Regions from separate parts of the Cupriavidus sp. BIC8F genome, predicted to be linked through region 1. Evidence: predicted binding sites of a transcription regulator. Region 1 holds the regulator's gene; the other holds the start of a gene.

Region 1 (5,892 bases):
CGCGCGGCGGCTTGGTCGACACCTTGCGGTGGATCAGCTTGCCGTTCACGCGGACCTGGTCCGCCGGCAGGATGCGCTGGCCGATATGGGCCGGCAGGCCGTTGACCGAAACGCGGCCCTGCAGGATCAGTTCTTCCATCTCGCGGCGCGAGCCCAGCCCGCCCTCGGCCAGCACCTTGTGCAGCTTGGGCGCGTCGTCGTCGGCCGACAGCTCGCGCACCGGCTTGGCCTTGGTGCGCGGGATGACGGTGTCTTCGGTGTCGTACTGCTCGGAGATCACGAAGCGGAACAGGTCTTCGCTGCTCGCCGCGGTCTTGTCCCCGCCGCCCTGGCCCTTGCGGGGCGCCTGCGGCTTGCCGCCATCCTTGCGGCGGCCCTGCTGCCGCGCGCCGGCGCCCTGCGCGTCGCCCGGCGCCGCCGCCTTGCCTGAGCGCTGGACCGGCTTGCGCTTGCGGCCGGGCTGCTCGGGCTTGTCCGTGCCTTCGGCTCTGGCCGCACGGTCCACCTTGTCGGCCTTGCTGGCGCCCTGGCCGCCCTGGCCGCCCTGGCTACCCTGGCTACCCTGGCCGCCCTCGCCCTGCCCCGTCTTGCGCTTGCCGCGGCCGCGCTGACCACCGCGCGCGCCACCTGCCGCCTGTGCGGCGCCCGGTTCACCGGCATCGGCCTGGCCGCCGGCGCTGGCGCCTTCGGCGCCCTCGCCTCGGTCCTGCGCCTGGCGGCGCGATGCGACCAGGTTCCTCAGCCCGCGGCGCAGCCCCTTGCGGCGGGGCGCGGCTTCGCTGCCCGATCCGGGTTCTGCGGCGCCGGTGTCGGCGGGTGCACCCGCATTGCGGGTGTCTTGCTCAACGGAATCAGACAAGATATTCACTATCGGATGTTGCATGTTGTTCAGTTCGGCACGCGCTCGTCGTGCTCGCTCGGGTGCGGCGGGGTGCCGTTGTCCGGCAAATCGCCCCGCGCCCCGTCCGGATTGGGTGCGGCTGGTTCGGTGGAAGCGGCCTCGGCGGCATCGTCGGCTGCAGCTTGCAGCAGTTGCACATCAAAGCCATCGGCGCCTTGGTCGACCGGTTCGGTCGTCTCGGCTTCGTTTGCGACGGATGCTTCAGCCACATCCGCTGCTTGCGCGGCGGGATCGGCAAATGCCTCCTCGTCGGCGCTGGCCGCCTTGTTTGCAGCCAGGTCTTCAAAATTGATGGCCTGCTGTTCCAGCAGGGTTGCCTGCGCCTGCGCCTGGGCGTCTTCCAGCGGCGGCAGCTCATCCAACGTACGCAGGCCAAGATCGTCCAGGAATGCCTTGGTGGTCGCATACAGCGCGGGCCTGCCCGGCACGTCGCGGTGTCCGATCACCTCGATCCAGCTGCGGTCCTCAAGCTTCTTGACGACTTCCGTGCTGACCGTCACGCCGCGGATTTCCTCGATATCGCCGCGGGTCACTGGCTGGCGGTAGGCAATGATTGCCAGTGTTTCCATCACGGCGCGCGAATATTTTGGCGGCTTTTCGGGATTCAGCCGATCGAGGTATTCACGCATTTCCGGCCGGCTCTGGAAGCGCCAGCCGCTGGCCAGGGCCACCAGTTCCACGCCGCGCGGTCGCCAGTCCTGGCATAGTTCCTCAAGCAGCACGCGGATCGTGTCTGCGCCGACGTCGTCGTCAAACAACCGCCGCAGATCATTGACGCGCAACGGTTCCTGCGCGCAGATCAGCGCCGTCTCGAGGACGATCTTCGCCTCTTGGGTATTCATGTTGATGGTGTGCAGCCTGTCTTTGCACCTGCTCCCGGACGGATCCGGGGCACCGGAGATTTTGGATACAGCGGTGCGAAAGCCACCGCCATCTCATTGCGCAGCTAGCCGGATACCTGCTGCATCCAAGCCGTGCACTTCCCTATCTTTGCATCGAGTTGCCGGGTCGTTCCGGCAGGAGATCGTTCGCGTGCCGTTATGGATCGGCCAGCAAACCTCTTGCGTAGCGCGCCCGCACATATCGGACGTCGCTGTCAGCGAACTGAAGGCCTCGGACGCAAGAAAAACGGGTATCGGGAGCAAGGCCGGCATCGCCAACACCGCAGTGCCAGCCGGACTTTTGAACCAGATCTTTTGAACCGGATGGACTGCGGGGACGGGACGGGCATCGAAAACCTTCCGCTTCCCCTGCCCTGAACGCGCCTTCTGGTAGGAAGGCCGCCTGGCGCTGCTCGCCCGCTGCTTACCGCGACTCATACTATGCCGCGCGATACCGCAATGTTGGCGATTGTATGGCATTCCCGCCCCCGCCTGCAACCATCATCCGTTGCCCGGGCGGCGCCGGCGCCTCAGAACACCAGGCAGAATCCATGCTCAGCCAGCGAATGTGGCAGCAGCACCGCTCGCGCAATGCCAAGGCCGCCGAACGCCATCACCGCCAGGCCGGCCCCAAGGCGCACACCGGGACGTCGCGACAGCGTACGCAAGTAGCCCGACAGGCCGGAAAGCACCAGCAGGTTAGGCAGTGTGCCGAGCCCGAACACGCCCATCACGAGTGCGCCGGAAGCCGCGTTGCCCGCCAGCAGCGCCAGCGTAAGCGCCCCATAGACCATGCCGCACGGCACCAGGCCCCACGCCAGGCCCATGCCATAACGCCGCGCCAGTCCGCCGCGCGCCCGCACAAACGCCGGCATGGCGCCTGCCAGGCCACCCAGCCGCCGCGCCACCGCTGCGCTGGCGCGCGCCGCCATGCGCTCCAGCCAGTTGACAGTAAAAGTATTGCCGCGCAGCAACCGCCAGCCCGACCACAGCAGCATGACGCTGCCCGCCCCGAACAGCCAGCGCTGCACCGGCAGGTAGTCCTGTTTCCACGCCGACGCACCGACCGCGCCTAGCGCGGCACCGAGCAGCATATAGGTCGAGATCCGGCCCAGGTGCATAATCAGCAACTCGCCCAGCCAGGCGGCGCGGCTGGGCATCAGACTGATCGTCGCCATCTCGCCGCGGCGTTGCTCCACGGCCAGCGCCACGCCGCCGCACATGGCGGCGCAGTGGACCCCGCCAAGCAAAGCCAGCAGAAAAACGCTGATCAGCACGCCAAATGTCAATTCTCACTCCCTACCACATCACATCGCACGGTAAAATGTTTTAATCGCGCCCACGCTGCCATTTCTAGCAGGTTCCAATTGCTCACCTCCATTCCCGTTACCGAGATGTCGCCCCGCTGCTCCACCTGTGCCATGGGGCAGCTGTGCCTTCCGGTCGGCATGTCGCAGCAAGACCTCGCCAAGATGGACACGCTGGTGCAGGAACGCATCCGCGTGCACAAGGGTGAAACCCTGTATCGCATGGGCGATCCGCTCACAGCGGTCTATGCCGTGCGCTTTGGCACGCTCAAGACCCACGTCACAACCGAAGACGGCCGCTCGCAAATTACCGGCTTCCACCTGCCCGGCGAAATCGTCGGTCTCGACGGGCTGGGCGAGATGCAGCATGCCTCCGATGCCGCCGCGCTGGAAGATACCGAAGTCTGCGTGGTCCGCATGAGCGAATTGCAGTCCCTCTCGGCAGACCTGCCATCGCTGCAGCAGCAGTTCCTGCGCCTGATGGGCAAGGAAATCACGCACGACCAGCTGATGCTGGTCACGCTGGGCTCGATGCGCGCCGAGGAACGCCTCGCCGCCTTCCTGATCAACCTCTCTGAGCGCCTGTCGGCGCGCGGCTATTCGGCGTCCGAGTTCGTGATGCGCATGAGCCGCGAAGAGATCGGCAGCTACCTGGGCCTGAAGCTCGAAACCGTCAGCCGCCTGTTCTCTCGCTTTGCTGAAGCCGGCCTGATCCAGATTCGCCAGCGCCACGTCAAGCTCGTGGACATCGACGGCATCAAGCAACTCTACAGCCGCTCCTGCTAGGTGGCCAAGGCGCTGCCAGTGCCGCATCCGGCCATGGCAGCGCAGACTTCACGCCAGTCCGCTCATTCCAGTTCGTCGGTATCGCTGAGCCGCGTCGGCATGGTGTAGAGCGTCAGTCCGCTGGACAACGCGCAGAACACCCAGGCCATCAGGAAGCCGATGGTGTAGACCGATTCGCGGGACGCTTCGATCGGCTGACCGAAGAAGTTCAGGTCACCGGGATCCACCACCGAAAACACCGTCGCGGTCGCAAAGCCAGCCATCAGGAACGCCGGCCAGAGTACCCACATCAGCCAGCGCAACCTCATGGCTGCCTCACTGCGGCAGCCTTGGGCTGCGCGGCATCGGCTTTCTCCACCACCAGGCCATGACGCGTTGCACCCTGCACCGGCATGTCCGGATGCGTGGACGCCAGCCAGATCGTCACGCCGCACGCCACCATCGCCACCAGCGGGCCGCTCATCAACAGCCACGGCCACGGCTCCTTCCACCACGGATTGCCTTGCTGACTCATATTGCCCCCTTCATCTTGACGACTACGTCCGCGTCTGCCTAGCTTTACAAATCGCGCGGCACGATGAAACTGGTGGATTGCCGGATTTCGGCCTGCCCCCGCTCCGTGCCTTCGCTCGTCACTGTCACGTTGATCTTGTGCGTGCCCTGCGCCGCGGCCTCGATCGGCACGCGGATCCGGATCGGCAGCAACCGGTTGGATGTCGGCGCCAGCGATTCGGCCTGCTTGTCGTATTCCACCTTCAGGTTCTTCAGCTCTTCGCTGTCGGCGCGCACGCTGATCTTCATCGGCGCTTCGGTGGTGTTGATCAACTGCAGGCGATAGACGTTCTCGATCCAGCGGCCTTCCACTTCACGGCCGAGCGCACCACGGTCGCGGATGATGTCGACCTTCAGCGGCGTGCGCAGCGCGATCGACGCCATGAAGCCGGCCAGCAGCGCTACCCAGATCACGGAATAGATGATGACGCGCGGACGCAGCAGGCGCTTGCGCGATGCCACTGCGGACAAGGCCTTGCGCATCGCGTTTTCCGAGGTGTACCGGATCAGGCCGCGCGGATAGTCCATCTTGTCCATGACCTGGTTGCAGGCGTCGATGCAGGCGCCGCAGCCGATGCAGTCGTACTGCAGGCCGTCACGGATATCGATGCCCGTCGGGCACACCTGCACGCAGATGCTGCAGTTGACGCAGTCGCCAAGCCCCGCCTTGTAGTGGTCGGTCTTGCGCGACCGGCTGCCGCGCGGCTCGCCGCGGCCGACGTCGTAGGTCACGACATAGGTATCGCGATCCACCATCACGCTCTGGAAACGCGCATACGGGCACATGTACTTGCACACCTGCTCGCGCATGAAGCCCGCATTGCCCCAGGTGGCGAACGCGTAAAACAGCATCCAGAACGACTGCCACGGCCCCAGCGACAGGCTGAGCACCTCGCCGCCCAGCCCGCGGATCGGCGCGAAATAGCCGATGAAGGTAAAGCCGGTCCAGAGCGCAATCAGCACCCACAGGAAGTGCTTGGTCGCCTTCAGACGGAACTTGCGCAGGCTCCACGGATCGCCATCGAGCCGGATGCGGGCGATGCGGTCGCCTTCGACCCGCCGCTCGATCCACATGAAGATCTCGGTATAGACCGTCTGCGGACAGGCATAGCCGCAGAACAGCCGCCCCGCGATCGCCGTGAACAGGAACAGCGCCAGCGCCGAGATCACCAGCAGCACCGCCAGGTAGATCACATCCTGCGGCCACAGCACCAGCCCGAAGATGTAGAACTTGCGCGCGCCAAGGTCGAACAGCACGGCCTGGCGGCCATTCCATTGGAGCCAGGGCGTGCCGTAGTAGACCAACTGGGTCAGGATCACCAGCCAGACCCGCCAGCTGGAGAAGGCGCCCGTCACCGAGCGCGGGTAGATCTTGCGGCGGACCTCGTAGAGCGTTTCGTCAGAGGTCTCGCCCGGCGCAGCGGCCGACCGTTGCAGGTCGGCCGCCCGGGCCATTTCTTCTGTC
Region 2 (5,892 bases), on a different contig from region 1:
GCATCGCGGCGGCGTGCTGGCGCGCCCAGCGCACCGGCCGCGGCCAGTTCGTGGATGTGGCCATGGTCGATGCCGTGCTGGCGGTGTGCGAGCGCATGGTGTTCCAGTACAGCGCCTCGGCGCAGGCGCCGGGACCCGAGGGCAACGGCCATCCGCTGCTCTGCCCGTTCGGGCTCTTTCCGGCCAGTGACGGTTTTATCAGCCTTGGGGTGCCAAACGACCGCTTCTGGCGGCTGCTGGTGGAGCGGATGGGCAATCCGCCATGGGCCGGCGATACGCGCTTTGCCACCAACGAATTGCGCGTGCGGCACCGGGCCGAGGTGGAGCAGGCGGTCGCCGCCTGGACGGTGCGCCATACCAAGCGCGCGCTTGCCGAGATGCTGGGCGGCGAGGTGCCGTTCGGCCCGGTGTTCGATGCCGCAGACATCTTCGACGATCCGCATTTCCGCATCCGCGGGATGCTGGTCGAAGCCGAGCAGCCCGGCGCAGCGCGCGGACTGACCATCGCCGGCAGTCCGGTGCGCATGAGCGCCACGCCCGGAGGCGTACGGCATCGGGCCCCCATGACCGGCGAGCACACCGACCGCACCCTGGCCGACCTCGGCTTCGATGCCGGCGAGATCGCCGCGCTGCGCGCGGACGGTGTGGTGCAGTAGGCGGTGGGGCCACGCCGGGATGACTGACAGACAACACTAGTACAACAAGCAGGAGACAACATCATGCAGGAAAAAACCAAGCGGCTGCGCCGCTGCCAGCTGTCCGTGCCGGGCTCGAGCGAGAAGATGATGGCCAAGGCCGCGGGCATGGGCGTGGACTTCGTCTTCCTTGACCTGGAAGACGCGGTGGCACCCAGCGAAAAACGCCCGGCTCGGCGCAAGATCGTCGACGCCCTCAACGGGCTGGACTGGGGGCGCACCACGCGCTGCGTGCGCATCAACGACCTGACCACCGAGTATGCCTACGAGGACATCATCGAAGTGGTGGAGGGTGCCGGCCGCAATCTCGATGTCATCATGCTGCCGAAGGCCATGTCGGCGGCGGATGTGCAGTTTGTCGACAAGCTGTTGTCGATGATGGAGAAGAAGCTTGGCCTGCGCCACCGCATCGGCATCGACGTGCTGATCGAAGAGGTGGAGGCAATGATGAACGTCGACGCCATTGCCGCGTCAACGCCGCGGCTGGAATGCCTGATCTTCGGCATGGGGGATTACTCGGCCAGCCAGGGCGTATCCATGCGCGACATTGGCGGCAGCGGCGGCTATCCGGGCGACATCTGGCACTACCAGCGCCAGCGGCTGACGATTGCCGCACGCGCCCATCGGCTCGACGCCATCGATGGCCCGTTTGCCGACTTCCGCAGCCCCGACGCGTTCCGCGAGGAAGCCCGCCGCGCCATGATCCTGGGCATGGTCGGCAAGTGGGCCATCCATCCGTCGCAAGTCGAACTCGCCCAGGACGTCTTCTCGCCTGCCGCCGCCGACGTGGCGCGCGCCCGCGACATGATCCGCGCCTATGACGAAGCGCTGTCGCAAGGACTGGGCGCGGTCCAGTACGAGGGCAAGATGATCGACATCGCCTCGGTCCGCATCGTCAGGAACCTGGTGCAGCGTGCCGACCTGATCGGCATGTAGCGGCATGCCATTGCTGCCGGCCGTGCGTCATCGCCACGGCCAACCCGGGCGCCCGCGAGCCGTCGTGGGCGCAGGCTTGACGTATTCGGGAGTAGACCCATGCGTTCCTTTGTTCGTCCGGGCAACGACTTGTCCGCCGATACCGTAGACCTTCGCCGGCGCACGCTACTGGGCGCAGCGGCCGGAGCGGCCGCGTTGCCCTGGCTGCTGCCTCGCTCCGCGCTGGCCGCCGACTGGCCCTCGCGCCCGATCCGGATCATCGCCGCGCAGGCGCCGGGCTCATCCAACGACAGCTCCGCGCGAGCGTTCGCCGAGTTCTTTTCCAACAAGCTGAAGGTGCCGGTGGTGGTGGAAAACAAGCCGGGCGGCATCGGCATGATCGCCGCGGAAGCCGTGGCGCGCGCCAAGCCCGACGGCTACACGCTGCTTTGCACCTTGCACAGCCAGCTGGCCCAGGCGCCGGTGTTGCTGAAGAAGCCGCCGATCGATCCCTCACGCGACCTCACGCCGGTGGCGTCCATCAGTACCGGCGTCGGCGTGATGGTGGCGACCAAGGGGCTGCAGGCCAACACGTTCAAGGAGTTGATCGCGCTGGCGCACAAGCGGCCCATCAGCGTGGGCAACTACGGCATCGGCTCGGGCTGGCAGCTGATGGTGGCGCAGCTGAGAAAGCTGACCGGGGCCCAGTTCGATGTCATCAACTACAAAGGCACCGGCGCCATGGTCGGCGACCTGATGGCCGGCCATATCGATATCGGCGCGGGGTCGCTGCTGGGGATGTCGGGCGGGCTGTCTGCCGGCGCGTTCAAGCCGCTGCTGGTGATCTCAGGGCCGCGCTCACCGAAACTGCCCGGCGTGCCGACCTGGCTGGACGAAGGCATATCCGATCCGATCTTCAGCAACCTGGCCGAATGCAATATGCTGCTGGGCCCCGCCGGGTTGTCTGCCGAGATCGTCAACAGCCTGGCGACTCTGGTGCGGCATTCGGTCACCGAGTCGGAAGCCGTCAGGAACGTGCGGGAGCAGCTTGGCAGCCAGGACACGCCCTTGACCGGCGAGGCCCTGCAGAAGTTCATCGCACGTACCTGGCCGACCTACCAGGCGATGACCAAAGCGGTGGGGCTCAAAATGGAGTGATGGCCGCGCTGCAACCGGGCGCGATAGTCGATTAGCGACTCCAGATTGCTATTGAGGCGCTAGTCAAAGCTATGAGCTTGCACTGTTCGGGATCGGGATGCGGCATAAGTTGTGAGCCGAGGCCCGGCAGTGCCGCGAAGCGACCGACGTTCAGTGCATGGACGCGTTCGCTTCGCTGTCGATCTGCTTGCGCAAGGCCGCGAAGCGCTTCTCCACATTGGCGCCGAATAGCGGATCGGCACTGGCCGGGTCGATGGCGGCGACCTCCGCCCAGTCCGCTTCGGTCAGGAACCGGGCGGCGCGCGGCATGACCTGTTTCTCCTCGGTGGACAGATGGTTGCGGTAGTACACCAGGTACATGGCGGCGGCCGCTTCCAGTGCCGCTCGCGAGGTGACCACCTCGCTCTGGGCTTCGCGCAGGCGGTCGAGCAATTCCGCGCCGACCGTGGCGATCACGCGATGTTCCTGCAGTAACCGGCTGATGATGATCCGCGTGCCGGGATCCCGGTCCACGAGCAGCGCGTAGGCAACATCCTCACGGGGGTGGTGCACGCAATCGCCATAGTTGCGCATGTAGTGGATGATCGTGGCCATCAGGCCGTAGTCGGGCTGCTCGCCCTGATGGAAGGTGCTGACCTGCTTTTCCAGCAGGTCGAGCATTGAGGCGAAATGGATATGGTCGGTATGCCAGGCGGCAAGGGGTGTCGGGCTCGGGGTGGAAAGCGCGGCGGAAGGTGAAGTCGGAAGCGAGGTGACGAGTGGGGTGGCCATGGCGCCCTCCTGGGAAACTGGGCAAGCAGACCGTTGAGTCCGATACGATATCGGGACTCGCGGGGCCCTCATTGACACAATAGCTTCCCTGCATGATCTGAGTCTGACGCAGATCAATGCGGCGCTAAGCGCTCGGATCGCGCAAGGGGCGGAAGCCTTATACGCCACACGTTCAACCTGCGCCGCCCCTCTAACTCGCCTCGACGCGAGAGGGTCACCACGGTTAGCCCGGTGCCAGGATCGCCTGCCGCGCAGGCAGGCTAGCCGCGTGCGGCCGCCCGCCACGCCCCGGGCGGCTGCCCGAAGCGCCGCGTGAAGCTGCGCGTGAAGGTGGTCTGGTCCGGGTAGCCTGACGCCAGCGCGATCTCGGCCAGCGGCAGCGTGGATTGCGTCAGCAGCTGCAGCGCGCGGTCCAGCCGCAGCCGGGTCTGGTAGCGGTGCGGGGTATCGCCGAAGGCCTCGGCAAACAGGGTCTGGAAGCGCCGCACGCTCCAGCCGAAATGCCCGGCAACTTCCGCCACGCGCAGTGGCGAGGCCAGGTTGGCGCGCAGGTAGGCATCCACGGCCATCAGCGGGAATACCTGCCCGTCGCCGGGCATGCCGAGGCAGTCCGCCAGCGCCGCGGCCAGCGTGGCCGCCAGTTGCCAGTCGGTCTGCGGCCCGCGCGCTGCCGCGGCGGCGCGCCACGCCGCCAGCGCGCGCACGCGGCTGCCGAAGGCGCCGTCCAGCGAAAACGTGCGCGGGCGCGCCATCAGCCGCGCGGGCAGCGCCACCGAGCGCGCCGGGAAGTCCGCCACCAGTTGCAGGTTACCGTCGAAGCCCAGGAATTCATGATGGCTGCCGGCCGGCACGATCAGGCCGGTGCGGTCGTCCACGCAATAGACATGGCCGTCGATCTCCAGCTCGGTGGCGCCGGCCAGGCCGAACAGCAGCTGGTGGTAGCCGTGCTGGTGGCCGTCCGGCTGCGGGCGGTAGCGCCGGTGCTCGACCAGCGGCGAAGCGTGGGGTTCAGCGGGCTTGGGCATGCCGCAACCTGCCAGTGGTCTGGCACAGCCAGACGCCCGCCCCGGCCACCGCCATGCCCAGCGCCTGCGCCGCATCCAGCCGTTCGCCGAACAGCAGCCAGGCCTGCAGCGCGGCCAGCGGCGGGGCCAGGAACATCAGCGCCGCGGCATTGGCGGCCTGGCCGCGCCGCACCAGGCTGACCAACAGCCAGGTGCCGGCGCCCGACAGGCCGATTGCCGCCCACGCCAGCGCGGCCCACAGCGCCACGCCGCCATGCCAGTGCAGCGGCGCGTCGACGGCCTGGACCGCCACCATCGCGGCGGCTACCAGCATGGCGCCCAGGTTCTGCCACGCGGAACTGGCGCGCAGGTCACAGGCGGCAATGGCGGATTTCTGCAAGAGGGTTCCCATGGTGATGGAGACAATGGCCTGCACGCCCAGCAGCACGATCCAGGGCGACAGGGCCGGCGCGGCCGTGTGCATGCCGGCCTGCATCGCCGGGGCGACCACCAGCGCGACGCCGAGCGCACCCAGCGCCAGGCCCTGCCACGTCCGCCTGGAAGGTAGCTCTTTCAGCAGGGGGATGGCAAGCAGCGCGGTCAGCAGCGGCTGCAGCGCACCCAGCAGGGCCATGATCGCCGGCGGCAAGCCCTTGGCCACGGCCCCGTAGCCGGCGCACAGGTAGATGCCCTGCATCAGCGCGCCGGCCAGCAGGTGGCGCGGCGCCTCGCGCAGCGGCGGCCAGGCCGCGCGCGCGGCCAGCGACCACGCCACGAACATCAGCCCCGCCACGGCAAAGCGGCCCAGCAGGAACAGGCTGGTATCGGCCAGCGGCACGATGGCCTTGCCGACGATAAAGCCGGTGGACCAGATCAGGACAAAGGCAACGGTGGGCAGCCAGGCGGCAGCGGACAGGGGGCGCGACATGCAAGCAGGCGTTTCCGCCGGGCGGGATCGGATGGGCAAAGCGCAAGGCTAGCCAGGCCGCGCGCCGCTGTCTTGGCAAATCCGGCAATCGGCATGCTGAAAGCATTGGTAACACTCCCGCAGCGCCTCCGGGTCAACGGATGTGCGCTTGCCACGTAACATAGTGATGGTCTGATCGAAAAAGGCGAGGAGGCGGGCATGAATCCGGCGCAGCATTCGAGACAACCCCGCCGTGGCGGGCTCGCCCCCTGGCGGGCCGCCGCGGCACTGGCACTGGCCGCATGCCTGGCCGCCTGCGCACAGGTGCCGGCCGAGGCTGGCGACAGCGCCGCCGCCACCGACCTGCGCTGGCTCAACACCGTCACCTACGGCGCTGACCAGGCCACCCTTGGCGACCTGCGCCGGCTGGGCCGCAAGGGCT

Evidence for each region. Region 1 encodes FNR, which switches genes on or off when oxygen is low (the NO sensors DNR and NnrR bind a similar motif). Its sites were predicted from a motif close to TTGATNNNNATCAA; they were not measured.
Region 2: a site for FNR is predicted at 3,643-3,656, ahead of RS901_RS23425 (hemerythrin domain-containing protein). Genes of this name have one in related genera too.

Annotation. Positions count from the first base shown of each region.
Region 1 covers NZ_CP136094.1:3,906,799-3,912,690, forward strand. Annotated here, with positions in the region: gene rluB (23S rRNA pseudouridine(2605) synthase RluB) at 1-883, opposite strand, end outside; gene scpB (SMC-Scp complex subunit ScpB) at 889-1,743, opposite strand; gene RS901_RS18230 (sulfite exporter TauE/SafE family protein) at 2,313-3,071, opposite strand; gene fnr (fumarate/nitrate reduction transcriptional regulator Fnr) at 3,150-3,875, shown strand; gene RS901_RS18240 (hypothetical protein) at 3,938-4,183, opposite strand; gene RS901_RS18245 (hypothetical protein) at 4,180-4,389, opposite strand; gene ccoG (cytochrome c oxidase accessory protein CcoG) at 4,434-5,892, opposite strand, start outside.
Region 2 covers NZ_CP136095.1:696,190-702,081, forward strand. Annotated here, with positions in the region: gene RS901_RS23410 (CoA transferase) at 1-656, shown strand, start outside; gene RS901_RS23415 (CoA ester lyase) at 720-1,631, shown strand; gene RS901_RS23420 (tripartite tricarboxylate transporter substrate binding protein) at 1,731-2,768, shown strand; gene RS901_RS23425 (hemerythrin domain-containing protein) at 2,919-3,539, opposite strand; gene RS901_RS23430 (AraC family transcriptional regulator) at 3,800-4,564, opposite strand; gene RS901_RS23435 (DMT family transporter) at 4,548-5,471, opposite strand; gene RS901_RS23440 (DUF1800 domain-containing protein) at 5,670-5,892, shown strand, end outside.